3 regions of the Spirillospora sp. NPDC048824 genome follow, and region 1 is predicted to be linked to each of the others. Evidence: predicted binding sites of a transcription regulator. Region 1 holds the regulator's gene; each other region holds the start of a gene.
What was found. The regulator HrcA, encoded in region 1, represses chaperone genes, less so after heat shock. The targets are predictions, from matches to a motif close to TTGGCACTCTCNNNNNGAGAGTGCCAA.
Positions count from the first base shown of each region.

Region 2: the regulator HrcA is predicted to act here: its motif matches at 6,623-6,649, upstream of ACGFIS_RS02655 (FmdB family zinc ribbon protein).
Region 3: the regulator HrcA is predicted to act here: its motif matches at 8,047-8,073, upstream of groL (chaperonin GroEL).

Region 1 is NZ_JBICUS010000004.1:361,200-371,689, reverse strand. Features, by position in the region: gene ACGFIS_RS10800 (hypothetical protein) at 1-398, shown strand, start outside; gene ACGFIS_RS10795 (16S rRNA (uracil(1498)-N(3))-methyltransferase) at 413-1,144, opposite strand; gene dnaJ (molecular chaperone DnaJ) at 1,245-2,378, opposite strand; gene hrcA (heat-inducible transcriptional repressor HrcA) at 2,379-3,392, opposite strand; gene ACGFIS_RS10780 (DUF3097 domain-containing protein) at 3,620-4,435, shown strand; gene hemW (radical SAM family heme chaperone HemW) at 4,437-5,645, opposite strand; gene ACGFIS_RS10770 (hypothetical protein) at 5,676-6,125, opposite strand; gene ACGFIS_RS10765 (hypothetical protein) at 6,461-7,336, shown strand; gene ACGFIS_RS10760 (hypothetical protein) at 7,412-8,824, shown strand; gene ACGFIS_RS10755 (DUF4870 domain-containing protein) at 8,968-9,486, shown strand; gene lepA (translation elongation factor 4) at 9,543-10,490, opposite strand, start outside.
Region 2 is NZ_JBICUS010000001.1:589,409-599,898, reverse strand. Features, by position in the region: gene ACGFIS_RS02690 (molybdenum cofactor biosynthesis protein B) at 121-597, opposite strand; gene moaC (cyclic pyranopterin monophosphate synthase MoaC) at 606-1,085, opposite strand; gene glp (gephyrin-like molybdotransferase Glp) at 1,082-2,290, opposite strand; gene galU (UTP--glucose-1-phosphate uridylyltransferase GalU) at 2,317-3,252, opposite strand; gene ACGFIS_RS02670 (5-formyltetrahydrofolate cyclo-ligase) at 3,286-3,867, shown strand; gene ACGFIS_RS02665 (NAD(P)-dependent oxidoreductase) at 3,975-4,964, shown strand; gene ACGFIS_RS02660 (potassium/proton antiporter) at 5,068-6,552, shown strand; gene ACGFIS_RS02655 (FmdB family zinc ribbon protein) at 6,687-7,058, shown strand; gene ACGFIS_RS02650 (MMPL family transporter) at 7,428-9,557, shown strand; gene ACGFIS_RS02645 (S-methyl-5'-thioadenosine phosphorylase) at 9,730-10,490, shown strand, end outside.
Region 3 is NZ_JBICUS010000037.1:19,703-30,192, forward strand. Features, by position in the region: gene ACGFIS_RS36555 (serine/threonine-protein kinase) at 1-96, opposite strand, end outside; gene ACGFIS_RS36560 (RNA polymerase sigma factor) at 95-646, shown strand; gene ACGFIS_RS36565 (sulfotransferase family protein) at 820-1,845, shown strand; gene ACGFIS_RS36570 (trehalose-6-phosphate synthase) at 1,923-3,434, opposite strand; gene ACGFIS_RS36575 (cation diffusion facilitator family transporter) at 3,544-4,482, shown strand; SAM riboswitch class I at 4,600-4,741, shown strand; gene thrC (threonine synthase) at 4,758-6,002, shown strand; gene ACGFIS_RS36585 (MoaD/ThiS family protein) at 6,014-6,292, shown strand; gene ACGFIS_RS36590 (hypothetical protein) at 6,769-7,545, shown strand; gene groL (chaperonin GroEL) at 8,203-9,831, shown strand; gene ACGFIS_RS36600 (phospholipid scramblase-related protein) at 9,958-10,490, shown strand, end outside.

The sequences.
Region 1 (10,490 bases):
GCGAGGGGAAGAACAACACCTCCGGCGACCACGCCGGCGCCCAGGGCAACCCGCAGTTCCCCGGCCCGGCGTCGCCGGGCGGCACCGCGACCGACGCCCCGAGCTCCTCGCAGACCCCCACGTCGGCCGCCTCGCCGGGGCTGTCGGCCTGCAGCATCCCCCGGCCGCCCACCCCCCCGACGGTCACCGCGTCGCCCGGTGCGGAGCCCGCCGCCACCCCCTCGGTCACGCCGTGCCCGGACTCGACCCCGTCGCAGCAGCCGACCACGACGCCGTCGCCGCCGACGTCCACCTCGCCCGAACCGGACAAGCCCTCCGACGCGCCGACGTCGCCGTCGACGAGCGAACCGGCCAAGAGCACCGATCAGGGCGCCGGGGCAGCGGCCGGCGCCCCCTGACCCCGCGGGTCGTCCTACCAGCGGCCGGTGGCCGCCAGCAGCACGGCGGCGGCCGCGACTCCGGCCGTCGACGTGCGCAGCACGGTCGGGCCGAGGCGGACCGGGCGCCCGCCGGCCGCGGCGAACCGCTCCAGTTCCTCCTCGGTGATGCCGCCTTCGGGCCCCACCACCAGGACGATCTCGCCCTCCGCGGGCAGTTCCACGGCGCTGAGCCGCGCACCGGCGTCCTCGTGCAGGACGACGGCCAGGGACGCCGCGGCGATCCGCGCGGCGACGTCACCGGTGGACGCGAGCCCGGCGACCTCGGGCAGCCGGCTGCGCCTGGCCTGCTTGCCCGCCTCGCGGGCGGCGCCGCGCCAGCGTCCGAGGGCCTTCTCCCGGCGTTCGGGGCGCCACTGCGTGACGCAGCGGGCCGCCGACCACGGGACGATCTCGTCGACCCCGGCCTCGGTCATCGTCTCGACCGCCAGTTCGCCCCGGTCGCCCTTCGGAAGCGCCTGGACGGCCACGATGCGGGGCGACGGCGGCGGCTGCCGGTGCCGGGCCAGCACGTCCAGCATGAGGGACGCGCGGTCCGCGGCGGTGACGACGCATTCGGCCAGCAGCCCTTCGCCGTCGGTCAGGTCGACGCGCTCACCGGGCCGCAGCCGCCGCACGGCGGCGGCGTGCCGCCCCTCGGGGCCGTCCAGGACGACGCTGCCCCGCTCCAGCGCGTCCGTCCCGGCAAGAAAGACCGGCGGGCTCACGCGCGCACTCCGTGAGGGGCTTCGCTCATCTGTGCTCCCCTGACCCGCCATGCTCCGGATCGCCGCGGCGGCCCTCGTCGTAGGCCGCCGCCACTGCTCTTCAGTGCTGGTTGAAGACGTCCTTGAGCCGCGAGAACATGCCGCGCTGCCCCGGCGCGAACTTGCCGGGCGGACGCTCCTCGCCGCGCAGCACCGCGAGCTGCCGCAGCAGCTCCTCCTGCTCCTCGTCGAGCCGGTTCGGCGTCTCCACGTTCACGTGGATCATCAGGTCGCCGCGGCCGCTCTCGTTCAGGTGCCGCACACCCCGGTTGTAGAGCGTGATGACCTGCCCCGACTGCGTGCCGGGCTTGATGTCGACGCTCTCGGCGGCGTCCAGGGTCTCGATGGTGACGCTGGTGCCGAGCGCAGCCGCCGTCATCGGGATCTCGACCGTGCAGTGCAGGTCGTCGCCCTCCCGCTCGAAGATCGGGTGCGGCTTCTCCACGATCTCCAGGAACAGGTCGCCGGGCGGGCCGCCGCCGGGACCGACCTCGCCCTCGCCGGCGAGCTGGATGTGGATGCCGTTCTCCACACCGGCCGGGATCTTGACCTTGACGGTGCGCCGGGTGCGGACCCGTCCGTCGCCCGAGCACTCCGTGCACGGGTTGCGGATCACCGAGCCGAACCCGCCGCACGCCGGGCACGGCCGGGCCGTCATGACCTGGCCGAGGAACGAGCGCTGCACCTGCTGCACCTCGCCGCGCCCGTGGCACGTCTCACACGTGTCCGGGTGGGTGCCGGGCGCGCAGCCCGACCCCTCGCAGGCCGTGCAGGCGACCGCGGTGTCGATGGACAGCTCGCGGGTCGTGCCGAACGCCGTCTCGCTCAGGTCGAGCTCCACCCGCAGCGTCGCGTTGCGGCCGCGCCGCGCCCGCGACCTCGGGCCCCGGGAGGCCGCCGTGCCGAAGAAGGCGTCCATGATGTCGCTGAACGGGAACCCGGCGCCGCCGAATCCCCCGGCGCCGCCCGCGGACGCGGACGCGAACGGGTCCGCGCCGAGGTCGTACATCTCGCGCTTCTTCGGGTCGGAGAGCACCTCGTACGCCTGGGTGATCTCTTTGAACCTGTCCTGGGTCTCCGGATCCGGGTTGACGTCCGGGTGGAGTTCCCGTGCGAGCCGGCGGTAGGCCTTCTTGACCTCGTCGGCGCTGGCGTCCCGCCGGACGCCCAGGGTCGCGTAGTAGTCGTTGGCCACTTACGACCCCGCCAGGATCTGTCCCACGTAGCGTGCCACTGCCCGTACCGCTCCCATCGTGCTGGGGTAATCCATGCGTGTAGGCCCGAGCACACCCAGCCGGGCCAGTGTGAGGTCGCCCACGCCGTAGTCGGCGGCGACGACCGAAGTCGATCGGAGCCCCAGGTCGGGGTTCTCGGTGCCGATCCGCACCGTAACTGTAGAGGAATCGCCGGTCTCGCCGAGCAGCCGCATCAGGATGACCTGCTCCTCGAGCGCGACGAGAACCTCCCGCAGGCTGGGCGAGAAGTCCACGGCGGCGAGGTTGGCCGCACCGGCGAAGACGATCTTCTCTTCATGCTTTTCGACGAGCGTCTCCAGGAGCACCGACAGCACCGCCGCCGCGAGCGGCCGGTCCGCCTGGACCACCTTCTCGGGCAGGTCCGCCACCGCGGTCGGGACGTCGCCGAGGCCGAGCCCGTCCAGGCACGTGTTGAGCAACGCCCGCAGGTGCCCGATCGATTCCTCGGAGACGGTGCCGCTGGTCTCGATGACCCGCTGCTCCACCCGCCCGGTGTTCGTGATCAGGACGAGCAGCAGCCGGCCCTCGGCGACGGGCACCAGTTCGACGTGCCGCACCGACGAGCGGGTCAGCGACGGGTACTGCACGACGGCGACCTGCCGGGTGAGCTGCGCGAGCAGCCGCACCGTCCGGCCGACGACGTCGTCGAGGTCGTAGGCGCCGGACAGGAACGTCTCGATCGCGCGGCGCTCGGCGACCGACAGCGGCTTGATCGTGGACAGCCGGTCGACGAACAGCCGGTAGCCCTTGTCGGTGGGGACGCGCCCGGCGCTGGTGTGCGGCTGGGCGATGTACCCCTGCTCCTCCAGCACCGCCATGTCGTTGCGGATGGTGGCGGAGGACACGCCGAGGTTGTGCCGGTCCACGAGCGCCTTGGACCCCACCGGCTCATTGGTGGAGACATAGTCCTCGACTATGGCGCGCAGGACCGCGAGTTTCCGGTCGTCCAGCACCGTGTCACCTCCTTCGTCCCCGTCCATGGGCCCCCGATCGTCCGCCCCCGCGTTGCTGGCACTCATAACTCCCGAGTGCCAAGTGTACGACCCGCGGGGGCGCTCTGGAGTGCCCGAGCACACCCCCCGTACGGCTGCGCGATCCTACCCGTATCGGACGGCGCCGCCACGCCGAGGGACGAGGGACGACGGCGCGCGGGCGTCCGACCGGGTTAATGTGCGGACCCGTGCGGAGTAAGAAATATGGAAACGACGTGCTGGCAGGCGACTGGCGCAGGCCCCGCAAGGGCCGGATCCCCGAGGTCCCGGCGGAGCCCGGCCTGGTCGCCGAGGACCCCGGCAGCGGCTTCTGCGGCGCCGTCGTCGGCTGCGACAAGTTCGGCGTCACCCTCGAAGACCGGTTCGGCAAGCGGCGCGTGTTCCCGCTGGAGAAGTCGGGCTTCCTCATCGACGGCGAACCCGTGACGCTCGTGCGGCCCGAGGCCGCGCCCAGGGGGCCCGCGCGTTCCGCGTCCGGCTCGATCGCCGTCGGGGGCCTGCGGGCCCAGGTGGCGCAGGAGAGCCGCATCTACGTGGAGGGCGTCCACGACGCCGAGCTGGTCGAGAAGATCTGGGGGCACGACCTGCGGGTCGAGGGCGTCGTCGTGGAGTACCTCGAAGGCGTGGACGACCTGCCCGCCATCGTCGAGGAGTTCGGCCCGGACGAGGAGCGCCGCCTCGGGGTCCTCGTCGACCATCTCGTGGAGGGCTCCAAGGAATCCCGGATCGCCGCCCGGATCTCCTCCCCGCACGTCCTGGTCACCGGACATCCGTTCATCGACATCTGGGAGGCGGTCAAGCCCGCGTCCGTCGGCATCCGGGCCTGGCCGCGCATCCCCCGCGGCATCCCCTGGAAGGACGGCGTCGTCGCCGAACTCGGCTGGGGTGACGACACGGGCGCGGCCTGGAAGCGGATCCTGGGCTCGGTCAGCAGCTACACGGACCTGGAACCCGCCCTGCTGGGCCGCGTCGAGGAACTCATCGACTTCGTCACGGCCCCCTGAATCAGGTCAGATCGCGGACGACCGCGTCCGCCAGAAGGCGTCCGCGCAGGGTGAGCACCACGCGGCCCTCCTCGTACGGCGCGGCTTCGACCAGCCCGTCGCCGATGGCCCGCCGGACGGCCCCGCCGTCCAGCAGCCCGGCGGGGCAGCCCTGGGCGAGCCGCAGTTCGAGCATGATCCGCTCGATGCGCCGGTCGTCCCCGCCCAGGACCTCCCTGGCGTGCGCCGGGGTGGTCCCCTCCGCGAGACGTGCGGCGTACGCGGCGGGATGCTTGACGTTCCACCACCGGGTTCCGCCGACGTGGCTGTGCGCGCCGGGTCCGACGCCCCACCAGTCCGCGCCCGTCCAATAGAGCATGTTGTGCCGGCAGGCGGCGCCGGGGTCGGCGGCCCAGTTGGAGATCTCGTACCAGTGCAGGCCGTGCGCGCCCAGCATCTCGTCGGCGATCAGGTAGCGGTCGGCCATGGCGTCGTCGTCGGGCGCGGTCAGCTCTCCCCGCCTCACCTGCGCCGCCAGCCGTGTGCCCTCCTCGACGATGAGCGCGTACGCCGACACGTGGTCGGGTTCCGCGGCCAGGGCCGCCTCCAGCGAGGCTCTCCAGTCGTCGTGGGTCTCCCCCGGCGTCCCGTAGATGAGGTCGAGATTGACGTGCTCGAACCCCGCCTTACGCGTCCACTCCACGACCTGCGGGACGCGCCCCGGCGTATGGCTGCGTTCCAGAACGGCCAGCACCTGCTCGCGCGCGCTCTGCATGCCGTAGGAGATCCGGGTGAACCCGACGTCCCGCAGCCGGGCCACATACGCCTCGTCCACGGATTCGGGATTCGCCTCCGTGGTGACCTCCGCGCCCGGCGCAAGCCCGAACTCGGCGTCGATCACTTCCAGGACGCGCCCCAGATCGTCCGCCGGCAGCAAGGTCGGTGTACCACCGCCCACGAACACCGTCTCAACGGGCAGATCCACGTCGCCCAGCACCCGCCGGGCCATGCGAACCTCACCGATGGCGGTGTCGGCGTAGGAATCGCGGCCGGCGCCCGGCCCGAGCTCCGTCGCCGTGTACGTGTTGAAGTCGCAGTAACCGCACCGCGTCACGCAGAACGGCACGTGCACATAGAACGCGAACGGCCGCGTCCCCAACCCCTCCAGGGCACCACCGGGCAACGCCCCGTCGGCGGGCACGGGATCACCATCGGGCAGTGTGGAAGGCACCCTCCCAGTCTGCCCGGCCCAACCCCCTGCTCAGTCCGCCGAGTCCTCGCGGAGCCTGTCACGGAGCCAGTCGGGGATGTGCTCCTCGCTGCGGGGAAACCGGTCCAGGTCCAGGGCGTAGGCGGACGAGGTGAGGGGCGGGTTGAAGTCGGGTTCGCCGTCGTAGTCGAACTCGGCGCTGAAATGGCCCGAACGTTCGATCTGCAGCCGCGCGGTGAACCAGGCGCCCTTGCCGCGCCGGTACATGACGCGGCGGAGCTCGTCCATCTTCCCCACGGCCTGCCCCGGGGGCATCGCCTGGCGGCGCTCGCCGTCCGGCCCCTCGACCTCGAACGAGGCGCTGTCGATGCCGACCGTCGCGCGGAACTCGAAATCGAGCCGCTCCCAGCCCGACGGGGCGGCGGACCGCAGCGCGCGGACGGCGCCGTTCACCGTCTCCCGCTCCTTCGGGGAACGCAGAACCTGCTCGGGGTGGGTCACGCTACCTCCGGGAGGTCGTCAGGTCGGTTGATCGGCACGGTACCCGTCCGACCGTACAGACATCTGCGCCCAGGCAAAGCAACCCCCGCCGTGTCGCACGACCGCGGCCACGGGAGCCGCCCGGCGCGGCGGCGCCGGTCACCGGCCGCGACGACACGGGCGACCGCCCCGCCGCACGGCGGCCCCGGGTCTCGCGATCACGTCCGAAGGCGGTTTCGGGCATGCGAGAATCTGATCGCGCAGCGAGCCGCCAGGCGAGTTCGGAGCGATGCTGGCGATCGCACGCATTGCCCGACGGTGGAGGGCCGCCAGGCCCGAAGGAGGAGGGCGATGCAATGAAAGCAGCACCTGCGCGGGTGGTGCTTTGCGGTGAACCGGACGGGTGGCACTACGTGGTCGCCGACGCATCCGGGACTGAGCGGCGTTCGGAGTTCGCCGGGGCGGGCACGCGCTGGCAGACGGGCACGGGGTCCGGGCCGGAGCCGGCGTGGTGGCGGCGGAGGCTCTCGGAGACGGCCGAGGGGCTGCGGGAGGTGGTCGCGGAGCGGCTGACCGACGCGACCTTCCGTGCTCTGGGAGTCGAGACGGTCATCACCTGGTTCGCGGTGGACGAGCCCGTCACCTGGGAGGGGCTCGTCACGCTGCGGGAGGCGGATCCGGCGCGCTTCCCCGGCCAGGTGGCACCCTTCATGATCACGCTGGAGCCGGGGCGCGGTGCGCTGCTGCCGGACGCGAGCCTGCTGTTCTCCACACAGGCCCCGGACGCCTGGACGACCCTCGCCGCGGTCGCCGAGCGCTGCGGCACCCGTCCGCCGAAGTCGTCGTTCCTGTGCGGGTGGGCGGGACATCGCAGCGTACGGGTCGGGCGCGGGATGCTGGCGCTGTCCACCGGCCGGGACGAGGACGGCGTGGAGCGGCTCGCGGAGATCTGCGCGACGCGGCCGTCCGGCTGGAGCGGCAACCCGGAGATGCGTCTGCGGTTCGACGGCGTCGACCTGTTCGACGAGCCCGCCGAGGACGTGGTCGCGCTGCTGGGCGAGCTCGGGCACGAGGTCGTGCGGCGCGGCCGGACGGCCCGGCTGGCCGCGTCGGGTCTCACTCTCTACGAGCCCGATGCGCCGGGGACCGCCGCGGAGCGGTTCACCGGCGTGTCCCTGCGGCCCCCGGCGGCGCTCGCGCCGCTGGGGAGGCCCCTGCGGACGCGGGCCTGACGCAAACGAACCCGACATCCACGGGCGACCGGGGCGTCACCGGATCGCGACCCGCCCGGTCTAGATTCGCCGATCATGAGAAGCCGTGCGCGTCATGCCGTGCTCGCCTTGACCGGCGCCGCCCTCGCCGGCGCTCCCCTCACCGCCGCCGTCTCCCCCGCCGCCGCCGCACAGCCGGGCACGATCACGGTCGAGCGCGGTGGTCCCGCCCGGTCGGTGACGTTCACCGCGGACCGGGACGGGGAGGCCGTGATCTCCTTCGCCGCGTCCGCGCCGGGTGTCTCCTGGGCCCGCGAGGGCGCCGAGTCCGCCGTCGTGTCGATCGCGGTGGACGGACGCCATGTGACCGACGCCGTCGTCCCGTCGTCCGAACCGGTGGCCCGGAGCTTCGGTCTCGGGCACGTCCGGGAAGGCGCGCATGAGGTGACGCTGCGGTTCGCCGAGGGCAGCGCCCCGGCCGCCCGCCGCGTGACCCTCGGGGGCACCCGCGTCCGGACGCCCGCCAAGGACGCGGCGGTCCTGCGCCACGCGCCGATCGTCGTCGGGCGGACCGGATGGCCGTTCGGCGACCCGTACCAGAACGCCACCACCGACACCCCGCTGACCGCCTGGCATGAGACGCGGCCCGCCGGCACTCCCGGGCACCGGGTCATCGAGTACTCGATGGTGTGGAGCAACGAGGACGGCGGCACCGACACGCCCGCGCTGATGGCCCGCTGGGGCCGCACGACCGACATCGAGTGGGTGTACCGGGTCGAGGTGGACGCGTCCGGGCGGCGCGTGGACGGCACCGCGGTCTACCAGGCGCCGCTGCATCTGACGTTCCAGTTCACCGGTCGCTTCGAGGGCGATCATCCGGTGCTGCAGACGTGCACGCAGAACAACAACATGTGCGACGTCGTCTCGCCTGACCCGCCGCTGCGCTTCCTGCTCGACGCCTCCAGAACCCGTCCGGAGGGGCGCGCCCGCGAGGCCGTCATGGACCGCGAGCCGTGGACGTACCGTGTCGCCGCCCAGGAGATGGTGCGCGAGGGGAAGATCGAGAACCCGTCCGATCCGGCGACGCGGGAGGTCGGCGACCAGCGCGCGTACCTGTTCGCCGAGTTCGCCAAGTCGACCGGGGCGGCGACCGCGTGGGGTTCGGTGCCGGGTGTGGCGCTCGGCGTCCGGCTCAAGTCGGATCCGTCGGCGCTCTACCGCTCCGACCACGATCAGCCCACCTGGTCGGTCGACCGGGACGGCGCCGTCGCCACCACCGTCGAACTGCCGGAGGGGACGACGGTGTCCGACATCGCGGTCATCGAGGCGCTCCGCCGTCCGACGGGGTTCGGCGACAACGGCGCACCGGCCACGGTCACGTCGATCAACCGGGGCTTCTTCCTGGACGAGTCGTATCTCCCGCGGCCGTCGTCCATCGAGTGGCGCGGGTCGGTGACCCTCACCCCGGAGAAGCCGTCGGCCGTCCTCTGGCGTCCCGGACTCGCCTGACTCCGGCCCGGTGGCGCGAAACGGCCACGGGCCGGGGGAAAGCGGGAACCCGCGCGAACTCCTGGCGCGTCCTAAGAGTCATACACTTCGCCAATAGGTCGCATAGCGAACGCGCAGAGCGAACTTAGGAGAGGACTTCCGCCATGGCCTACGGGCCTCCCCCGTCGCCCGGCCAGGGGCAGCCGCAGCAGCAGGCCCCGTGGCAGCAGCCCGGAAACGTCTGGCAGCAGCAGCCCCAGCAGCAGCCACCGCCTCCGCAGGCCGGTCAGGCCTGGCAGCAGCAGCCTCCGCAGGGCGGGGGCACCGCCCAGATGCCCGGTCACTTCGGCCCCGTCTCCGACGACGAGAGGACGTGGTCGCTGATGGCGTACGTGGGCCAGTTCCTCATCGGCGCCATCGCACCGGCCATCGTCTACGTCGGCAAGGCGCGCTCGCCGTTCGTCCGCCGGCACGCCGCGCAGGGCCTCAACATGGGTCTCGCGGCCATCGCCGTGTGGATCGTCGGCGGGCTGCTGTCACTGGCCGTCGACCTGCTCATCTGGCTGCCGATGGGTTTCACGGCCGCCGTGATGTTCTTCCTCGTCTACGCGGGAAGGGCCGCCAACCGCGGCGAGTTCCGGCGGGTGCCGCCCGTGGTCGCCTGGCCCCTCCTGAAGAAATAGGGCCCGTGCCGAGTGGCCCGGCATGAAGCCGGGCTGCTCACAAGCCTGAAGCGGGGCTACTTGCGGCCCTTGTCCGCGGGCTCGCCGCCGCCGGTGGACAGGGCGGCGACGAAGGCCTCCTGCGGGACGTCCACCCGCCCGATGGTCTTCATCCGCTTCTTGCCCTCCTTCTGCCTCTCCAGCAGCTTCCGCTTGCGGGAGATGTCGCCGCCGTAGCACTTGGCGAGGACGTCCTTGCGGATGGCGCGGATGTTCTCACGGGCGATGATCCGGGCGCCGACCGCCGCCTGGATGGGCACCTCGTACTGCTGCCGCGGGATGAGCTCCTTGAGCTTGGACGTCATCATCAGCCCGTACTCGCGCGACTTGTCCTTGTGGACGATCTGGCTGAACGCGTCCACCGACTCGCCCTGCAGCAGGATGTCGACCTTCACCAGGTCGGACTCCTGCTCACCGCTGGGCTCGTAGTCCAGCGAGGCGTACCCGCGGGTCCGCGACTTCAACTGGTCGAAGAAGTCGAAGATGATCTCGGCGAGCGGCAGCGTGTAGCGGATCTCGACGCGGTCCTCCGACAGGTAGTCCATGCCGAGCAGCACCCCGCGGCGGCCCTGGCACAACTCCATGATCGCGCCGATGTGCTCGGACGGGGACAGCAGCGTCGCCCGCACCACCGGCTCGTACACCGTGCCGATCTTGCCCTCGGGGAACTCGCTGGGGTTGGTGACGGTGTGCTCAGTCCCGTCCTCCATGACCACGCGGTACACGACGTTCGGCGCGGTCGAGATCAGCGACAGGCCGAACTCGCGCTCCAGCCGCTCCCGGACGATCTCCATGTGCAGCAGCCCCAGGAACCCGCAGCGGAACCCGAACCCGAGCGCCGCCGACGTCTCCGGCTCGTAGACCAGCGCGGCGTCGTTCAGCCGCAGCTTGTCGAGCGCGTCGCGGAGCTCCGGATACTGGTCGCCGTCCAGCGGGTACAGGCCGGAGAACACCATCGGCTTCGG
Region 2 (10,490 bases), on a different contig from region 1:
GGTCGGACGTCCGGACGCCATCAATTGTCGCCGAGAAACGGTCACCCGGGCCGTTCCGGGGCCGTTTTCACAGGCGGGCGGCGGTGCTTCGCCATCCGGGCGGCGTGGAGGTCGCCGCTCCTAACCGGCGCCGGGGCGGGGGTGGTCGCCACCCTTGATCTGGTCGAGCGCGTGGGTGAGGACCCGGCCGAGGACGGTCATGCCGTCGCGGACGCCGCCCGTCGAGCCCGGCAGGTTGACGATGAGGGTGCCGCCCGCGACGCCGGCGAGCCCGCGGGACAGGATCGCGGCGGGGACCTTGTCGCGGCCTTCCAGCCGGATGGCCTCCGCGATGCCCGGTATCTCCCATTCGATGATCTGCCGGGTCATCTCGGGGGTCTGGTCGGTCGGGGTGAGGCCGGTCCCGCCGGAGGTGACGACGACGTCGTAGCCGGTGGCGACCGCGTCCCGGAGGGTATCGGCGACCGGTTCCCCGTCCGGGATGACGACCGGGCCGTCCACCTGGCAGCCGAGTTCCGCCAGCATCTCGGCGAGGACGGGGCCGGATCTGTCCGCGTAGACGCCCGCGGCGGCCCGGTTCGACACGGTGACCGCCATCGCCCTGATCATCGGCGCCACACGCCCGTCTTGCCGCCGGTCTTCTCCTCGACCCGCACGTCGGTGATCACGGCGGCGGGGTCGACGGCCTTGACCATGTCGACCAGTGCGAGCGCGGCGACGCTGACGGACGTCAGCGCCTCCATCTCCACGCCGGTGCGGTCGGCGGTGCGGGTGACGACGGTGATCGCGACGCCCTCGTCCCGGATCTCCAGGTCGACGGTGACTCCGTGGAGCGCGATCGGGTGGCACAGCGGGACGAGGTCGGGGACGCGCTTGGCCCCCATGATCCCCGCGATGCGGGCGACGGACAGGGCGTCGCCCTTGGGGATGTCGCCCGCGCGCAGCAGGGCGACGCACTCGGCCGAGAGGTGGACGAGGCCCGTGGCGGTCGCGGTACGGGCCGAGACGTCCTTGGCCGACACGTCGACCATGCGTGCCGCGCCCGCGTCGTCCAGGTGGGTGAATTCGGGGCCTGTGGCACTCAAGACGGCAACCTCATGACGTCGACGTGGGATCCGGCGGGGAGCGCTTCGGCATCCTCCGGCAGAACGATGAGCGCGTTCGCGGACGCGAGCGAGCCGAGCTGGTGCGAGCCCTGCACTTCGGCCGCCGTGACGGAGTAGGAGCCGCGGTGGAACGACAGCCCGCCGCGCAGGAAGTGGCGGAGCCCGGCGGGTGACTTGACGTCTTCGGCCAGGACGGCGCTCACCGTGGGCAGCGGGTCGGGTTCCAGTCCTTGCATGGCGCGCAGGGCGGGACGTACGAACACCTGGAACGACACGTACGCGCTTACCGGGTTGCCGGGGAGGGTGAAGACCGGCGTGTCCTCAAGGAGGCCGAACCCTTGAGGCTTCCCGGGACGCATGCGCACCTTGTGGAAGCCCACAGTGCCCGTGCCGGAAAGTACTTCCTTGACCACGTCCTTGGTGCCCATGGAGACGCCGCCGGTGGTGACGATGGCATCGGCGCGGACGAGCTGGTCTTCGAACATCTCCAGCACCTTGGCGGGCTCGTCCACCACGGTGGCCTGCCGGAAGCCCACCCCGCCCGCCTCGACGACGGCGGCGGTGAGCATGTAGCTGTTGGACTCCCAGATCTGGCCGTGCCCGAGCGGGGAGCCCGGCTCGCGGAGCTCGTCCCCGGTGGCCACGACCACGACACGGGGCCTCGGCCGCACCGTCACCCGGGAGCGTCCCACCGCGGCGATCATGCCGATCTGCGGGGCGCCGAGGCGCGTGCCCGCGTCCACGACGACCTGCCCGGCGACGACGTCCTCGCCCGCGCGGCGGATGTAGTTGCCCGCCGGCGCGGCGCGCGAGACCCGGACGGTGGCGTTGCCGCCGTCCGTCCACTCGACGGGGATCACGGCGTCGGCGCCGGCCGGCAGCGGCGCGCCCGTCATGATCCGGGCGGTCAGGCCGGGTCTGATCGCCGACACGCCGGTGTCGCCCGCGACGATGTCCCCGACGACGGGCAGCGTGACCGGGGCGGACTCGGTGGCCGCCGCGATGTCGGCGGCGACGACCGCGTAGCCGTCCATCGCGGAGTTGTCGAACGGCGGCAGCGGGACGGGCGCGGACACGGGCTCGGCGAGCACCGTCCCCTGCGCCTCCAGCAGCGCCAGGTCGAGCGGCGGCAGCGCCGCGACGCTGCCGAGGATGTCCGTCAGATGCTCATCGACCGATCTCATGCCCACGGCCCCAGTGTGACGTGTCGTCACGAGTCCCCGGAGCCGCCCACGCCGCCGGACGCGTCGTACTCGCGCACGAACTCACGCAGCCACGGGATGAACTCCGGCGCCAGGTCGGGGCGTTCCGAGGCGAACTGGACGACCGTCCGCAGGTATTCGAGCTTGTTGCCCGTGTCGTAGCGGCGTCCCCGGAACTTGACCCCGTAGACGCCGCCGCCCTGGTCGGCGGGCGTGTCGGCGAGGGTGCGCAGGGCGTCGGTCAGCTGGATCTCGCCGCCGCGTCCCGGCGGGGTCTTCTCCAGGACGTCGAACACCGCGGGGTCGCAGACGTACCGGCCGATGATGATCCAGTTGCTCGGCGCCTCCTCGGCGGAGGGCTTCTCGACGAGGTCGGAGATCCGGACGACGTCGTCCTCGCCGGTCGCCTCGATGGCCGCGCACCCGTACGAGGAGACCTGGTCGGGCTCGACCTCCATCAGCGCGACCACGCTGCCGCCGTACCGCCCCCGCACTTCGATCATGCGCCGCAGCAGGTTGTCGCGCGCGTCGATCATGTCGTCGCCGAGCAGCACCGCGAAGGGCTCGTGGCCGACGTGCTGGCGGGCGCAGTGCACCGCGTGCCCGAGCCCGCGTGGCTCGCCCTGCCGCACATAATGCATGATGGCCAGGTCACTGGACGCATGGACGGCGTTGAGGCGCTCGTCGTCGCCCTTGGCGCGCAGTGCCTCCTCCAGCTCGTACGCCCGGTCGAAGTGGTCCTCGATGGACCGCTTGCTGCGGCCGGTGACCATCAGGACGTCGCTGAGACCCGCGTCCACCGCCTCCTCGACGACGTACTGGATCGCAGGTTTGTCGACGATGGGCAGCATTTCCTTGGGAGTCGCCTTGGTGGCGGGCAAGAATCGGGTACCGAGACCGGCCGCCGGGACGACCGCCTTGAGCACAGGTGCAGTGTCGGCCATGTAATGACCCTAGCCACCCACGAGGACGGCAGCGTGCAGGACATCGTTTCGAAGAGCGACCTACGAGCCGAACTGATCGGCAGACGTGCGGCGATGCCGCCCGAAGCCCGCGCGGCGGCCGGGAGATCGATCCGGGACGCGCTGCTGCCGGTCCCCGAGGTCGAGATGGCGGGGACCGTCGCGGCGTACGTCTCGATCGGCACCGAACCGGACACCCGCGGGCTGCTGTTCGCGCTGTGGAAGCGCGGCACCTACGTGCTGCTCCCCCGGCTGCTCCCGGACGGCGATCTCGACTGGGCGTCCTATGAGGGCCCCGACTCGCTCGTCCCAGGGCCGGGCGGATGCCCGGAGCCGTCCGAGCCGCCCCGCGGGCCCGGCGCGGTGGCCAGCGCTGACGTCGTTCTCGTCCCGGCGCTCGCCGCCGACCGCACCGGGATGCGCCTCGGCCGCGGCGGCGGGTCTTACGACCGGGCGCTCGCCCGGGTCGGCCCGGCGATCCTGACCGTGGCGCTGCTGTACGACCAGGAGCTTCTGCAGACCGTGCCGGCCGAACCGCACGACCAGCGCGTCCGCGCGGCCGTGACGCCGTCGCAGGGCCTCGTCCGCCTCGGCTGACGAGCGGGCCGGCGACCCGGGCCGGGCGGGTCGTCCGCGGGGCTCATTAGAGTGAGGAAGGCAAGATCGCGGTAGCGGTCGGGCGGGGGAGGAACGGGAGGTTCCAGATGACGGCGCCGTGGCGGATCCTGTCCCTGCCCCCGATCGACCAGCACGTCGTCCGGCGGCTGTTCGAACCGCTCGGGGACGCCGCGGAGGTGATGTTCCCGCAGGCCAGGGAGCGCGCCGCGATGCTGTCCGCGCTTCCCGGCGCCGACATCGTGATCGCCGACTTCAGCGGACGGCTGGCCATGGACGCCGAAGCCGTACGGGCCGCGCCGCGCCTGGCGTTCGTCCAGATGCCCGCCGTCGGGACGGACAGCATCGACATCGCCGCGCTCACCGCCGCGGACGTGCCCGCGGCGAACGCGGCGGGCTTCAACGCGCGCGGGGTCGCCGAGTGGGCGGTGGGTGCGTCGTTCGCGCTGTGCCGCCATCTCGCCTGGGCCGACCGGGGCGTCCGCGCGGGCGGGTGGCCGCAGATGGAGGTGGTCGCCCGGCGGCCCCGCGAGATCCACACCCAGCGCGTAGGCATCGTCGGATTCGGCGCGATCGGCGCCGAGGCGGCGCGGCTGTTCGCGGCGCTCGGCTGCGCCGTCTCCTACTGGACGAGGCGTCCTCGTCCAGAGGCCGCGGCCAGGTTCAGGGAGCTGGACGACCTGCTGGCCACGTCCGACATCGTCGTCCTCGCCCTGCCGCTGACGGACGAGACCCGCGGGCTGATCGGTCCCGAACGTCTCGCCCTGCTGCCGGACGACGCGCTGCTGGTGAACGTGGCGCGCGGGGGCATCGTGCCGGACGACGCCATCGTCGCGGCCTTGGAGTCGGGACGGCTGGCGGGCGCGGCCCTGGACGTGTTCGACGAGGAGCCCCTTGGAGCGGACCATCCGCTCCGCACCCACGAGGACGTGCTGGTGTCTCCGCACGCGGCCGGGACGTCCGTGCAGTCACAGTTGAACCTCGTGGCGGCCGTGCGCGACAACGTCACCGCGGCCGTCGAGGGACGCGAGGTGCAGAATGTGGTCAACGGTGTGAACCCGCACGTCAGACGGCGATAACGGGGATCCCCGGCATGCCATCCCTCAACCGCAAATATGCGATCGGCCCGTGAATCTGTAGGATTCCTAAACGATCAACTTTGACGACCCCGAAGGGTGGGATGTGCATCTCGACATCTGGCTACTCCTCGGGGCCACGCTCGTACTCAGCGCCATCGTCGCGGTCAGGCTGTCCCATCGGGCCGGCCTGCCGTCCCTCCTGGCGTACATGGGCCTCGGCCTTTTCATCGGCGAGTCCGGCCCCCTCCACATCAACTTCGACGACGTCGAGCTGGCTCATACGCTCGGCTTCGCCGCGCTCGTCCTGATCCTCGCCGAGGGCGGTGTCACCACCAGCTGGCGGCACGTGCGGCCCTCGGTGCCCGCCGCCATCGCGGTGTCCACGATCGGCACGCTGATCAGCATCGTCGTGGTGGCGCTGTCCGCGATGTGGCTGGTCGACATGGACTGGCGGCCGGCGTTCCTGCTCGGCGCCGTGCTCGCCCCGACCGACGCGGCCGCCGTGTTCTCCGTGCTGCGGCGGCTACCGCTGCCGTCCCGGCTGTCCGGGCTGCTGGAGGCCGAGTCCGGCTTCAACGACGCGCCCGTCGTGATCATCGTGATCGCGCTCAGCACCCACACCAGCGCACCCCACCTCGGCGAGCTGTTCGGCCTGATGGTGTACGAGCTGGCCGCCGGCGCCCTCATCGGCATCGGCATCGCCTGGCTCGGTGCGCAGGGGCTGCGCCGCCTCGCGCTGCCCGCCTCCGGCCTCTACCCGATCGCGGTGCTGTCGCTGGCCATCGGCGCCTACGCCGTCGCGTCGCTGCTGCACGCCAGCGGGTTCCTCGCCGTTTACGTCGCCGGTGTCGTCCTCGGCAACGCCCGGCTCCCGCACCGGCCCGCCACCCGCGGCTTCGCCGAGGGCATCGCCTGGCTGGCCCAGATCGGGGTGTTCGTGATGCTGGGCCTGCTGGCCTCCCCCGGCGAACTGCCCGGCCAGATCGTGCCCGCGCTGCTGATCGGGTTCGTGCTGCTGCTGATCGCGCGTCCCGTGTCGATCGTGCTGTCCACGATCGGGTTCAAGATGTCGTGGGGCGAGAAGATGTTCGCGTCCTGGGCCGGGCTGCGCGGCGCCGTCCCGATCGTGCTCGCCACCATCCCGATGGCGCAGGGGGTCGAGTCGTCCGGCCGGATCTTCTCGATCGTCTTCACCATCGTGGTGGTCTTCACTCTGCTCCAGGGGCCCACACTGCCGCTGGCGGCGCGCTGGTGCCGGCTGGAGAGCGACGAGCAGACCCGGGAACTGGACGTGGAGGCGGCGCCGCTGGAGGAATTGCACGCCGACCTGCTGGAGGTCCGGATCCCGGCGGACTCGATGCTGAACGGCGTGGAGATCTTCGAGCTGCGGCTGCCGCCCGGCGCGTCCGTCACGCTCATCGTGCGGAACGGGTCCAGCTTCGTCCCGGAACCCACCACGCCTCTGCAAGCGGGTGACACCCTCCTGGTCGTGACCACCGACGCCGTGCGTGAGGCCACGGAACGCCGTCTGCGCGCGGTCAGCCGGAAGGGCAGGCTGGCCGGCTGGTTCGGTGAGAAGGGCATCTGACCGGTCAGAAGCAGACCAGGCCGGTCAGGAACAGACCAGGGGCGAATCCTGTTTCCGCTACCGGGTAGCATTAGCAGTCGTTCACAGTGAGTGCCAGCCCGGGTTGAGCCGGGCTGAGTCAGCGAGGAGGAACCGTGCCGACGTATCAGTACGTTTGCACCGAGTGCGCCGAGCCTCTGGAGGTCGTGCAGAAGTTCAGCGACGACGCGCTGACCGAATGCCCGGCTTGCCAGGGCAGGCTGCGCAAGGTCTTCTCGGCGGCGGGGATCATCTTCAAGGGGTCGGGCTTCTACCGCACCGACAGCCGCGGTTCCGGCAAGACCTCGACCGCGGGCGTCTCGTCCAACGGCTCCGCCTCGAACGGCGACTCGTCGTCGTCCGACTCCTCCAAGTCGGAGAAGTCGGAGAAGTCTTCGTCGTCTTCCTCCTCGTCCTCTGGTAGCGACTCCTCCTCGTCCTCCGGTACGGCGTCGTCCTCCTCCTCGTCCTCCGAAAAGGTCGCCTGACGCCTTTCGGAGCTCCTCCGGGCCCCGCGCACTGCAAGCCGGGAGATCCGCCGCCCCTCTGGTGCGGCCGGCGGATCTCCCGGCTTTCGCCATGCCCGGGCAGCCGCATGTCCTGCACATCCTCGGTGGCGGTCGCACTGGAAGTACCGCACCGGAGATAATCGGGGATACCCTCCGGTTATTTCCTCCTGGCCATGGTGCGGACTACATCTCAGGTGGTAGCCGCGGTGGCGGCACGTGCCCCAGACGACGTAGCCCAGGTCCAATCTCACGCCGGAGGCGCCGGCGGTGCCATCCGACGACGATCTAGGGGATGAGGGTCGACCGGCAGGCCGGCTCTCTTTTCGGAAAGTGCACAGGAGAGGAACCATGAGCACACAGAGCCCGGCTCCCCCCAGAACGTGGGCGCACCGTCTGGCCGGACTGATCGCCGGCAGGCGCACCAAGTGGGCAGTCCTGGCCCTGTGGGTCGTCCTGCTCGTCGCCCTCGGCCCCCTGGCCGGCAAGCTCGGCGACGTCGAGGAGAACGACGCGGCGTCCTGGCTCCCCGCCGGAGCCGAATCGACCCAGGTCGTCGAACTGGAAGAACAGTTCCGCAAGGACGAGACGATGCTCGCGGTCGTCGTCTACGAACGCGCCGGGGGAATCACCGCCGAGGACCGCGCGAAGGCCGCCTCGGACGTCTCCGCATTGCAGAACCTGCCCGGCGCACAGAAGGTACAGGGCCCGATCCCGTCCGAGGACGGGAAAGCGCTGCAGACCCTCGTGCCCCTCACGGACGAGGACCTGACCGGCGCCGTCGACGGGGCGCGTGAACTCGCCGAGCGCGGACCTCCCGGGCTGGCCTCGCACGTCACCGGCCCCGCCGGAAGCGGCGCCGACCAGTTCGAGGTCTTCGAGACCATCGACGGGTTCCTGCTCATGGCCGCGGGCTCCGTCGTCATCGTCCTTCTGCTCATCATCTACCGCAGCCCGATGCTCTGGTTCGTGCCGGTGCTGAGCGCCCTCTTCGCCCTCGGGCTGGCCCAATCACTGGTGTATCTGCTGGCCAAGTACGGGGACCTCACCGTCAACGGCCAGAGCGCCGGAATCCTGACCGTCCTCGTCTTCGGCGTCGCCACCGACTACGCACTGCTGCTCGTCGCCCGTTATCGGGAGGAACTGCACCGCCACGAGGACCGGCACGAGGCCATGGCCTACGCGCTGCACCGCGCCGGACCCGCCATCATCGCGTCCGCCGCCACCGTCGCGGTCGGCCTGCTGTGCCTGCTGCTCGCCGAGATGAACTCCACCGCGGGCATGGGTCCCGTGGCCGCCGCGGGCGTCCTGACCGCCCTCGCCGCGATGACGACCCTCCTGCCGGCGCTGCTCGTCATCTGCGGACGGTGGCTGTTCTGGCCGCTGATCCCCCGCTACGACGTCAAGTACCTGGAGCCGGAGGCGTACGAGTCGGAGCACGGCATCTGGAGCCGGGTGGCCGGTCTCATCCGCAAGCGCCCGCGCGCGCTCTGGGCCGCCACCATGCTCGGCCTGATCGTCCTCAGCCTCGGCCTGGGCACGCTCAAGGCCGACGGCCTCTCGGACGCGGGGATGTTCACCGGACGCCCCGACTCCGTCCAGGGCACGGAGGCCGTCGCCCGGCACTACCCCGCCGGCTCGGGTTCCCCGGCCGTCGTCATCGGCTCCGCATCGGCGTCCGACAAGATCGCCGAGACCGTCCGCGGTACGTCCGGCGTCGCCCAGATCGGCGCACCGGCCACGGTGAACGGGCTGGTCAAATACGAGGCGACGCTGAAGGACGCGGCGGACGGCGAGGCCGCCCGCGCGACCATCGACCGGCTGCGCGCCGCCGTGCACGACGTCCCGTCCGCGAACGCCAAGGTCGGCGGCATGACCGCGACGTCCCTGGACATCCAGCGGGCCTCGTCCCGCGACAACAAGGTGATCATCCCGATCGTGCTGGCCGTGGTGTTCCTGATCCTCGTCGCACTGCTGCGCGCCCTCATCGCGCCGCTGCTGATGATGGGCACCGTGGTCCTGTCGTTCCTGGCCTCGCTCGGCGCCTGTGCGGTGATCTTCGAGTACGGGTTCGGGTTCGAGGGGACCGACTCCGGCTTCCCGCTGCTGGCCTTCATCTTCCTGGTCGCACTGGGCGTCGACTACAACATCTTCCTGATGCACCGCGTCCGGGAGGAATCGCAGGCCCTCGGCACCCGCCGCGGCATCCAGCGCGGCCTCACCGTCACCGGCGGTGTGATCACCTCGGCGGGCCTGGTCCTGGCGGCCACGTTCGCCTCCATGGTCACGCTGCCGCTGGTGTTCATGGTCGAGATGGGCTTCGCGGTCGCGTTCGGGGTTCTGCTCGACACCCTCATCGTCCGGTCCCTGCTGCTTCCCGCGCTGTCGTACGACATCGGGCGGCGGATCTGGGCGCCGGGCCGCCTCGCCAAGCGCGAGCCGGTCGCCGACCCGCCCAAGGTGCTCGACCCGGTCGGCTGACGCCGCCACCGACCCCGGCTCCGGCCGGGACGGGAAGGGAAGGGGGCCCGGCTTCGGCCGGGCCCCCTTCGGCTCTTCCGGTCCTGTCGGCTCTTCCGGCTTTGGACGCGGAGTTATCCACAATCGGCGGACGGCCTCCCGGGCGCCTGCGCGAGGTGGCTAATGTCGGCGCATGTCCACTCAGCCTTCCGCCGCACCGCCAGCCGCCGAGATCGGGGTCATCGGCGGCTCCGGGTTCTACTCGTTCCTCCACGACGTCGAGGAGGTGCGGGTCGAGACCCCGTACGGCCCTCCCAGCGACCCCATCGCCGTCGGCGAGCTGGCGGGCCGCCGCGTCGCGTTCGTCCCCCGGCACGGCCGCGACCACCGGTTCCCGCCGCACAAGATCCCGTACCGGGCCAACATGTGGGCGCTGCGCTCACTCGGCGTCCGGCAGGTCCTGGCGCCGAGCGCGGTCGGCTCCCTCACCCCCGGCCACGGCCCGGGCACGCTCGCCATCCCCGACCAGCTCGCCGATCGCACGTCCGGGCGCGAGCAGACCTACTACGAGGCGGGCGCCGCCGTGCACGTGTCGTTCTCCGACCCGTACTGCCCGGCGGGCCGCCGCGCCGCCGCGGAGTCCGCGCGGACGGCCGGCTGGGCCCCCGTCGACCGCGGCACCCTCGTCGTCATCGAGGGGCCGCGCTTCTCGACCCGGGCGGAATCGCAGTGGTTCGCCTCCCAGGGCTGGACGCTCATCGGGATGACCGGCCACCCCGAGGCCGTCCTCGCCCGGGAACTCGCCCTCTGCTACACGTCCCTGTGCCTCGTCACAGACCTCGACGCGGGCATCGAGGAGGGTGAGGGCGTCACCATGGAGGAGGTCCTCCGCGTCTTCGGCGAGAACATCGACCGTCTCCGCACACTCGTGGCCGACGTCGTCAAGACGCTGCC
Region 3 (10,490 bases), on a different contig from region 1:
GCGGTCGATCCGGTAACGGCCTACTGATGGTGGGAAAGACACACCCGTATCATCCCAACAACGGGGTGAGTGCGCGAACGAGCAATGAGGCGGCATGGCATTCGACGAGAGGACCGAGGAGCTGGCGGTCAAGGCCGCGCAGGGTGACCAGAGCGCCCTCAACGAGCTCCTCCGCAAGATCGAGCCGGACGTCCTGCGGCACAGTTCCCGATTCCTGCCCTGCCGGCAGGACGCCGAGGAGGCATGCCAGGACGCACTGCTGCAGGTGGCGCGGAACATCCACCGCTTCGAGGGGCGGTCGAGGTTCAGCACCTGGCTGCACGTCGTCGTCTCCAACTCCGCCCGTTCCACCTACCGGTCGCTGAAGCGGCGCTCGGTGGAGCAGGCGGGGGAGCTTCCGCAGCAGCGCCCCGACCCGCGCCGTACCAGCGTCATCGCGGGCTCCCGGGTCGACATCCTGGACGCCATGGAGGACCTGGAGGCTCGCAAGCCCGACCTCATCCAGGCCCTCGTCCTGCGGGACGTCTCCCAGCTGGAGTACGCGGAGATCGCCGAGCAGCTGGGCCTTCCGCTCGGCACCGTCAAGTCCCGCATCCACGAGGCGCGCAAGCAGGTCAGGCAGACACTGGGCGAGTCCTACACCTGACCGCCGCCGGCCGGGCCCGTGACGCGCGGCCGTGACGTGCGGCCCTTGACGCGCAGCGGGGCGGCAAGGGTGCGGGCGCGTGGAGACGGCACCGTCAAACGTCGGTAATCGGCGGGCAACGGTGCCCTCATGACCAGGGCCGCCGCCCCGGTGCGTGGGACACCATGCCGTGCATGTCATCAGGCCCGGACCCCCGTCACGACCGCCCGATCTTCGTTCTCGGGTGTCCCCGCTCGGGGACGACGCTGCTGCAGCTGATGCTGCACTCGCACGCCCGCATCGCGATCCCGGCGGAGACGAAGTTCCTCATCCCCGCCTATACGGAGCGGTGCGAGTTCGGTGACCTCAGGGAAAGGGCGAACAGACGGGCGCTGGCGGAGTGGATCACGGCCGGGAAGGCCACCAAGTTCCACGCGCTCGGCCTCGACGCCGGTGACGTCGTCGACGAGATCGTCGCCGGGCCGCCGACGCTGGGCTCGGCGATCGGCATCGTGTTCCGCGCGTACGCCCGCCGGCACGGCAAGCCGCGCTGGGGCGACAAGCGCCCGAGCTACTTCCGGCACGCCGGCACGCTGCTGCGGATGTTCCCGGACGCGCAGTTCGTCCACCTCGTCCGGGACGGCCGCGACTGTGTCGCCTCGCTGATGGAGATGCCCTGGTACGACAGGGACGTCCACCACGCCGTGTCCGTGTGGCGGGAGGCGATCGACCGGGGACGCCGGCTGGCCGAGCGCCTCGGCCCGGACGCCTACTACGAGATGCAGTACGAGCGGCTCGTCACCGACCCCGCCGACGAGCTGACCCGGCTCTGCGGGTTCCTCGGCGAGGACTTCGACCCGGCGATGACGCGCCCCGAGGGCCTGGCCCAGCGGACCGTCTCACCCCGCAAGAAGTGGCATGGACGGACGCACGACTCCGTCACGACCAGCCGCATCGGCTCGTGGGCGGAACGCCTCGACCCCTGGGAGATCAGCCTGGCGGAGGCCGCGTTCGGCGAACGGCTCGCCGAGTACGGCTACGAGCCCAGCGGACTGCCGAAACCGCCCGCGTCCCAGCTCGCCCGCTTCACCAGGACCAGTGCCCACCGCCGCATCGCGCAGCGCAAGGCCGCCCTGCGCGAACGCTGGAAGCAGCACCACGAACCGAACCCGGTCGAATGCCTCCTCGCGGCGGAAAGCACCGTCACCTCCACCATGTGACCTGCGCCGCCACCCCGGCCGTCACGACCGGCCGGCCGTCACGACCGGCCGGCCGTGGCGGCCGGGAACGTGCGGCGTCAGTCGAGGGCGGCGAGCTGGTCGGCGAACCAGCGTTGCGGAGTGAGGGCCGTCGCGGCGGCGGTGAGGCGGGCGCAGCGTTCGGCGCGCTCGGCCCGCGGCATCAGCAGGGCCTTGTGGAGCGTCTCGGCGGTCTGCGACACGTCGTACGGGTTGACCATCAGCGCGTCCTCGGAGAGCTCGGCCGCCGCGCCCGCCTCCCTGGACAGCACTAGCGCGCAGCCGCGCTCCGACAGGACGGGCCCCTCCTTCGCGACGAGGTTCATCCCGTCCCTGATCGGGTTGACGAGGAGGACGTCGGCCAGGCCGTAGGCGGCGAGGGAACGGGGATAGTCGTCGTTCACCTGCAGGATCAGCGGATCCCAGTCCGCCGTGCCGAACTCGTCGGTGATCTGCTTCGCCGTCCGCTCGACGGCCGCGGTGTACTCCCGGTACTCGGGCAGGTCATAGCGGGACGGATACGCGAACGCGAGGTGCACCACACGTCCGCGCCACTCGGGATGGTTGACGAGCAGCTCGCGGTAGGCGGCGAGACCACGCACGATGTTCTTGGACAACTCCGTCCGGTCGATCCGCACGATGAGCTGGCGGTCGCCCACCTGTTCACGCAGCGCGCGCGCCCGTTCCACGACATCCTGTTCGGCGGCGCGTTGGCGCAACGCCGTCCCGTCGACGCCGAGACCATGGACGCCTACATGCGTGACGTGTCCTGAACAGGTGACGGTACGGGCGGCACGGTCGACACGGGCCCCCGGCAGCAGTTCGCAGCAGTCGAGGAAGGCGGAGGCCCACCGCTCGGTGAGGAACCCGGCGTGGTCCGCTCCGAGGATGCCCAGAAGGATCTGCGAGCCGATGTCGTCCGGAAGCAGGCTGTAGTACTCCGGCGGCGCCCAAGGCGTGTGCGAGAAGTGGACGATTCTCAGGTCGGGACGCCGGTCGCGGAGCATCCGGGGAGCCAGCGACAGGTGGTAGTCCTGGATCGCAGCCTTCGCGCCCTGCGCGGCGTCCCGTGCGAGGGCGTCGGCGAACGCCGCGTTGTACGCCTCATAGGACTGCCAGTCGCGGCGGGCACGGGCATCGAAATGCGGGCTGCGCGGTGTGTCGTACAGAAGGTGGTGGACGAACCACAGCGTCGAGTTGGCCACGGCGTTGTACGCGCGGTGGAACGTGGCCTCGGGGATGTCGAGCATCCGTACGGCGGCGCCCCCGGTCTCGTACCCGGCCAGGTCGATGCGGCCGTCCGGGGAGCGGCGGGCGGCCGTCCGGTCGGCCTCGCCCAGGCTCGCGCACACCCACAGCACGTCCGCCGCCTCGGACGCCGCCTCGGACGCCGCCTCGGACGCCGTCTCGGTGGCGGACGGGCTGAGCGGTCCGGGGTCGCGCGGGGCTCCCGTGACGGCGGCGAGGCCCGACACCAGCCCGCCACCCCCGCGCCGCATGGTGAGCGCGCCGTCCTCGGACGACGAGAACGACACCGGGCCCCGGTTCGATGCCACCAGCACTTGGCTCATACCGGCAGGGTCTCAGTTGGGACCGAGGCGCTTCAAAGTGACCCACGTGGTTCACGCCACTGCCGAATCCGCCTGGATTAGGGCAAAGTGCGACGGGTAGTCGACTCGGATGAGCAGGGCCGAGACGACCAAGACCGTGCTCGTCGCCGGTGCGGCGAACCTCATCCTCGCGATCGCGAAGCTGATCGCCGGCGCCCTGGCCGGGTCCAGCGCGATGCTCGCGGAGGGCGCGCACTCGGTGGGGGACACCCTCAACCAGGGCTTCCTCCTCGCGTCCCTGGGGCGCAGCGAACGTCCGCCCGACCGGCGCCACCCGTTCGGATACGGCAACGAGCGGTACGTCTGGTCGCTGCTGGCCGCGTTCGGGATCTTCGTGGCCGGAGCCGGATTCTCCATCTCCTACGGCATCCTGACCATGATGGGCCGCGGCGGCACCGGCACGAGCGTGTGGCTGGCCTACGCCGTCCTCGGCCTCGCGGCCGTGCTGGAGGGGACGTCCTGGATACGCGCGGTCTACCAGGCGCGCCAGGAGACCCGCGAAAACGGCCGCGGGCTCGTCGAGCACGTCCGCCGGTCACCCGATCTGACGTTCAAGGCGGCGCTGTTCGAGGACAGCACGGCGATGATCGGCCTCGTGCTCGCCGCCGCGGGCCTCACCCTCCGCGAGATCACCGGTTCGGACGTCTGGGACGGCCTCGCCTCCGTCCTCATCGGCCTGCTGCTCGTCGTGCTCGCGTTCGGGATCGGCCGCGAGAGCACGGTGCTGCTCATCGGGCGGGCCGCCGACCCCGCCGCACAGCGCGAGATCCGCTCGGAGATCCTCGGCGCCCGCGGCGTGACCGGTGTGGACGAACTGCTCACCATGCACTTCGGTCCCGAGCAGATCCTCGTCGCCGCCAAGGTCAACTTCTCCGACGACATCAGCGCCGACGAGGCCGAGGACGTCGCCGGGGAGATCGACCGCAGGCTCAGGGAGCGGCTTCCGGCCGTCCGGCACGTGTTCCTCGACCCCACGCAGCGCACCGTCCGCCGCGGAGAACCGGCGTGATCAAGAGCGCATCCGGGTAGCGTCTCAGCCAGTGGACCTACCCGTCTGGCATCCGGTCAGATCATGTAAAGTCGACGCATACGCGTTCAAAGCGCGCTCGCTTTCACAACTGAATACAGCTCATCCAGAGGGGTGGAGGGACCGGCCCTGCGAAGCCCCGGCAACCACCCGGCTGAGGCGCACTCGCGATCCTGCGAGGCCGGCCGGGAGATGGTGCCAACTCCGGCCTGCGACCAAGGTGGCGCAGGGAAGATGGGGAGAAAGGCCTCGCCCTCATGGCACTCACGCCTGCCACTGACCTCGGACCCGCTACCGGCCTCGTCTGCCGCGAATGCGGCTCCACACGCGACCTCGGCCCGTTCTACGCCTGCGAGGAGTGTTTCGGCCCCCTGGAGATCGCCTACGACTTCGGGGGCGTCACCCGTGCGGCCATCGAGTCCGGGCCCCGCAACATCTGGCGGTACCGCGGGCTGCTGCCCGTCCCGTCCACCGTGGCCGACACGCCCAACACCGAGCCCGGCCTGACGCGCCTCGTCCGCGCCGACAACCTCGCCGAGAGCCTCGGCCTGCAGAGCCTGTGGGTGAAGGACGACAGCGGCAACCCGACCCATTCGTTCAAGGACCGCGTCGTGGCCGTGGCCCTCGCCGCCGCCCGTGAACTGGGCTTCAAAGTGCTGGCCTGCCCGTCCACCGGCAATCTCGCGAACGCCGTCGCCGCCGCCGCGGCCCGCGCCGGGATCCGCAGCGCCGTGTTCGTCCCGTCCGACCTGGAATCCCAGAAGATCATCACGACGGCGGTGTACGGCGGGACGTTCGTGACCGTCGACGGCAACTACGACGACGTCAACCGGCTCGCCTCCGAGATCGCCGGCGAGCAGGACGACTGGGCGTTCGTGAACGTCAACGTCCGGCCGTACTACGCCGAGGGCTCCAAGACCCTCGGCTACGAGATCGCCGAGCAGCTCGGCTGGCGGCTGCCCGACCAGATCGTCGTCCCGGTCGCGTCCGGCTCCCAGCTCACGAAGATCGACAAGGCGTTCCAGGAGCTGATCAAGCTCGGCCTCGTCGAGGACAAGCCCTACCGCGTCTTCGGCGCCCAGGCCGCCGGCTGCGACCCGGTCGCCGCCGCGTTCAAGGCCGGGCACGACGTCGTCCGCCCGGTGAAGCCCGACACGATCGCCAAGTCCCTCGCCATCGGCAACCCCGCCGACGGCCCGTACGTCCTGGACGTCGCCCGCCGCACCAACGGCGCCGTCGAGGACGTCACCGACGAGCAGGTCGTCGAGGGCATCCGGCTGCTCGCCCGCACCGAGGGCATCTTCGGCGAGACCGCGGGCGGCGTCACCGTCGCGACCCTCCGCAAACTCGTCGACGCCGGAACGCTCGACCCGTCCGCCGAGACCGTGATCATCAACTCCGGGGACGGCCTGAAGACCCTGGACGCCGTCGCACCCGTCGTCGCCCCGTCCGCCAACATTGCCCCGTCCCTGGACGCGTTCCGCGCCGCAGGCCTGGCCTGAGAGGAGCACCAATGAGCACCGTGTCCGTCCGTATCCCGACGATCCTGCGGACCTACACCGGCGGCGAGGCCGAGGTGAAGGCCGAGGGCGCCACCCTCCGCGCCGTCGTCGCCGACCTGGAGTCCACCTACTCCGGCATCTCCGCCCGCATCCTGGACGACAACGGCAAGATCCGCCGCTTCGTGAACGTCTACGTCGGCGACGAGGACGTCCGCTTCGCCGACGGCCTGGACACCTCCACCCCCGAAGGCGCCCAGATCTCGATCATCCCCGCCGTCGCCGGCGGCTGACGGGGCCGACTCGGTGCCGCCGCCCACGGCGCATTCGTGGGTCGTCGCAGAACCGACTGATCAACTGGCTTCGGCCAGGAGTCTGGCGAGACGCCCGGCCGGGATTCCCGGCCGGGCGTCTCGCCGTGGTGTACGGACGCCCCTACGTGCCGGCATTTCGGGCCTGCCACCTGAACAATCGTGCATTCGGGGACATAATTGCCAAGACAGAAGAATTGCCTAACATTCGGAAATATCATTAGGAGCCCGCGATGAGGATTCGATCCCCTTACGTGAGTATGTGATTCACTGCCGCTATCTTGTGGAGGCCTATCGACGCTCTTTGCTGTCGGATCTTTCCTGGAAGTAGTGATGCGTGGGCGCCCAGAAGGGCGCCGATAGTTCACGCAGGAAGGAATGGCATGAATCGAATCGCGCGAGCTGTGACGGTTACCGGTATCGCGATGGGGGCTACCGTGTTGGCGGCCCCTTCCGCGATGGCCGACATCCACATCTACGTCGTAGACAAGGCGGACATCGGGCACAACGGTCCTACCTATGTCAGCGAAAGTGGACCGGGCAACCTGAACTTCAGCAGTGTCACCGGGTCGCCTCACGCCTCGCCGAAGGTCGGGAACGAGTCGGTCAAGGTCGACGACATCAACACCAGCCTCAAGAACGGCCACGGCAACTCCGTCGTCAACGAGGTCGAGGGCTCGGAGCAGGACGAGGGCGAGGGTGGCGCGGAGGCCGCCGAGCAGGGTGGCGCGGAGGCCGCCGAGCAGGGTGGTGCGGAGCAGGCGTCCGCCGAGGGCGCCCAGCACAACACGCTGGAAGCGCAGGAGGCTCCGCAGGAAGAGGCCGCCCAGCAGGAGGCCGCCCAGCAGGAGGCCGCTCCGCAGCAGCAGGCCGCTCCGCAGCAGGAGGCCGCTCCGCAGCAGCAGGAGGCACAGGAGCAGAGCGCCGAGCGGGCCGCGTCGGACGGCAAGAATGGGCACGACGGCAAGTCCGAGATCGCCCAGTGGGTGAAGAACTCGAACGTCGGGCACAACGGTCCCACCCTCGTCGGCGAGTCCGGCCCGGGCAACCTGAACTTCAGCAGTGTCACCGGGTCGCCTTACGCCTCGCCGAAGGTCGGGAACGAGTCGGTCAAGGTCGACGACATCAACACCAGCCTCAAGGGCGGCAAAGGCAACTCCGTCGTCAACGAGGTCGAGGGTTCGGAGCAGGACGAAATCGCGGATGGCGCCGCCGCCCAGCAGGGCGCCGAGTAGCAGCCTGCCGCGCGCCATGAAGTAGCTCGGATTCACAGGGCGATAAGGCCCCCAGGACGCCTGTCGGGCCGCTCCAGCGAACGCGAGTCTGGAGCGGCCGATGTCTGTCCCCTGGGAAACACTCGCGGTCGACGCCCGTTCTCAGTAGGACGGCAGGGCATGAGCGGGTGTTGTCCCAAAGCGCGTATGCCCACTGCATCGACGGTGATGAGGAGATCATGAACCGGCGCATTGATGCAGCGCTGGGGGCTCCTCCTACCCTCGTCGCGGAACGCCGCGGAACAGGATCGCGGCTTCGCCGCTCCCCCTCGCGCCCGTGTTCGACGATCGTTTCGTGATTACCGACGGATGACCGGACGCGGTGGAGCGCGGCGACACACCGGTGACGATCCCGAACGGGACTCCGGCGCAGGTGGGAACGGGTCGGGGCAGGTAGATGAACCTTCCCCCGGCGTGGATGCGCGGCGCTTGCACTCGGCAGGGTAGAGTGCTAAAAAACGGTTGGCACTCTGCTGTGGAGAGTGACAACTTCACAGTCTGGGTCGGGGCGATGAGGCCTCAGGCCGGCGACGGAATGGCAGTCGTCGGTGGGGGCCGTCCGTCGCGGGCGTCGGCTCGATCCGTCTAAGCCACCTTGTTCCGGGAGGACTGGAGCCTATGGCTGCAAAGATGATCGCGTTCGACGAGGATGCCAGGCGCGGCCTCGAGCGTGGCATGAACCAGCTCGCCGACGCCGTCAAGGTGACCCTTGGTCCCAAGGGCCGCAACGTCGTGCTGGAGAAGAAGTGGGGCGCCCCCACGATCACCAACGACGGTGTGTCGATCGCGAAAGAGATCGAGCTTGAGGACCCGTGGGAGAAGATCGGCGCGGAGCTCGTCAAGGAAGTAGCCAAGAAGACCGACGACGTCGCGGGTGACGGCACCACCACCGCCACCGTGCTGGCCCAGGCGCTGGTGCGCGAGGGCCTGCGGAACGTGGCGGCCGGTGCGAACCCGATGTCGCTGAAGCGCGGCATCGAGTCCGCGGTCGAGCGGGTCAGCGAAGAGCTGTCCAAGCTCGCCAAGGACGTGGAGACCAAGGAGCAGATCGCCTCCACGGCCTCCATCTCCGCCGGCGACCCGCAGATCGGCGAGATGATCGCCGAGGCGATGGACAAGGTCGGCAAGGAAGGCGTCATCACGGTCGAGGAGAGCCAGACCTTCGGTCTGGAGCTCGAACTGACCGAGGGGATGCGCTTCGACAAGGGCTACATCTCGCACTACTTCGTGACCGACCCCGAGCGCATGGAGGCGGTCCTCGAGGACCCGTACATCCTGATCGTTCAGGGCAAGGCGTCGGCGAACAAGGACCTGCTGCCCGTCCTCGAGGGCGTCATGCAGTCCGGCAAGCCGCTGCTGATCATCGCGGAGGACGTCGAGGGCGAGGCCCTGGCCACCCTGGTCGTCAACAAGATCCGCGGGATCTTCAAGTCCGTGGCCGTGAAGGCGCCGGGCTTCGGCGACCGCCGCAAGGCCATGCTGGGCGACATCGCCACGCTGACCGGCGGCCAGGTCATCAGCGAGGACGTGGGTCTCAAGCTGGAGAACACCACGACCGACATGCTGGGCCGCGCCCGCAAGGTCGTCATCACCAAGGACGAGACCACGATCGTGGACGGCGCCGGTGACGCCAACGAGATCGCGGGCCGGGTCAACCAGATCCGCACCGAGATCGACAACACCGACTCCGACTACGACCGCGAGAAGCTCCAGGAGCGCCTGGCCAAGCTCGCCGGCGGTGTCGCCGTGATCAAGGCCGGCGCCGCGACCGAGGTGGAGCTCAAGGAGCGCAAGCACCGCATCGAGGACGCCGTCCGCAACGCCAAGGCCGCGGTCGAGGAGGGCATCGTCCCCGGCGGTGGCGTGGCGCTGCTGCAGGCCGGCACCAACGCGTTCGACAAGCTGGAGCTCACGGGCGACGAGGCCACCGGTGCCAACATCGTCAAGCGCGCTCTGGAGGAGCCGCTGAAGCAGATCGCCGTCAACGCCGGCCTTGAGGGCGGCGTCGTGGTGGAGCGGGTCCGTAACCTCACTCCTGGTGAGGGCCTCAACGCCGCCACCGGCGACTACGTCAACATGTTCGAGTCGGGGATCCTCGACCCGGCCAAGGTGACCCGGTCCGCGCTGCAGAACGCTTCGTCGATCGCCGCGCTGTTCCTCACCACCGAGGCCGTCATCGCGGAGAAGCCCGAGAAGAACCCGGCCCCGGCGGGCGGCATGCCCGACGCCGGCGGCATGGACTTCTGATCGGCGACGTGTAACGACGCGACGTGAGAGGGGCGGCCCTTCGGGCCGTCCCTTTCGTGTGCTCGGTGTCCACAATGGGCTGCCGGCATTTCCCGGTGGGTGGATGCGCTGGCATCATGCGTACCCATGAGTGATCTCTTCAGCTCCCCCGTACTGCGTGTCGATCAGCCGCGCGGCGTCCCGGGCGCCGAATCCCGGTACCGGGTGTTCGACGGCAACGGGACGCTGCTCGCCACCGCGGGAGAGCGTGACATTTCGCGGCTCCGCCGGGCGGCGAGGACCGCCGGCGGAGGCGGGGGCAGCGGCCGGACCGTCCACGTCGAGAGCACGCAGGGTGTGCCGCTGATCTCCGTGCAGGCGCAAAAGGGAACCGGGAGCGGGGATACACACGTGAGCACGGCCGACGGTGCTCTGATCGGCTCACTGCGGAAAATCGGTGAGAAGGCCGGGTACCAGTACATGCTTCTGGACGCGGCCGAACGCCCCGTCGGCCGGCTGGACGGCAGCCGCTACGGCTACAAGTTCCCGGTGATCGACGGCTACGGCAACCATGTCGCGCAGGTCGACAAGAAGCTCAAGGGCGTCGCCACCGAGTTGCTGACCACCGCCGACAGATACTCGGTCGAAATCTTCCAGCCTCTCCACGACCCGCTCCGCGT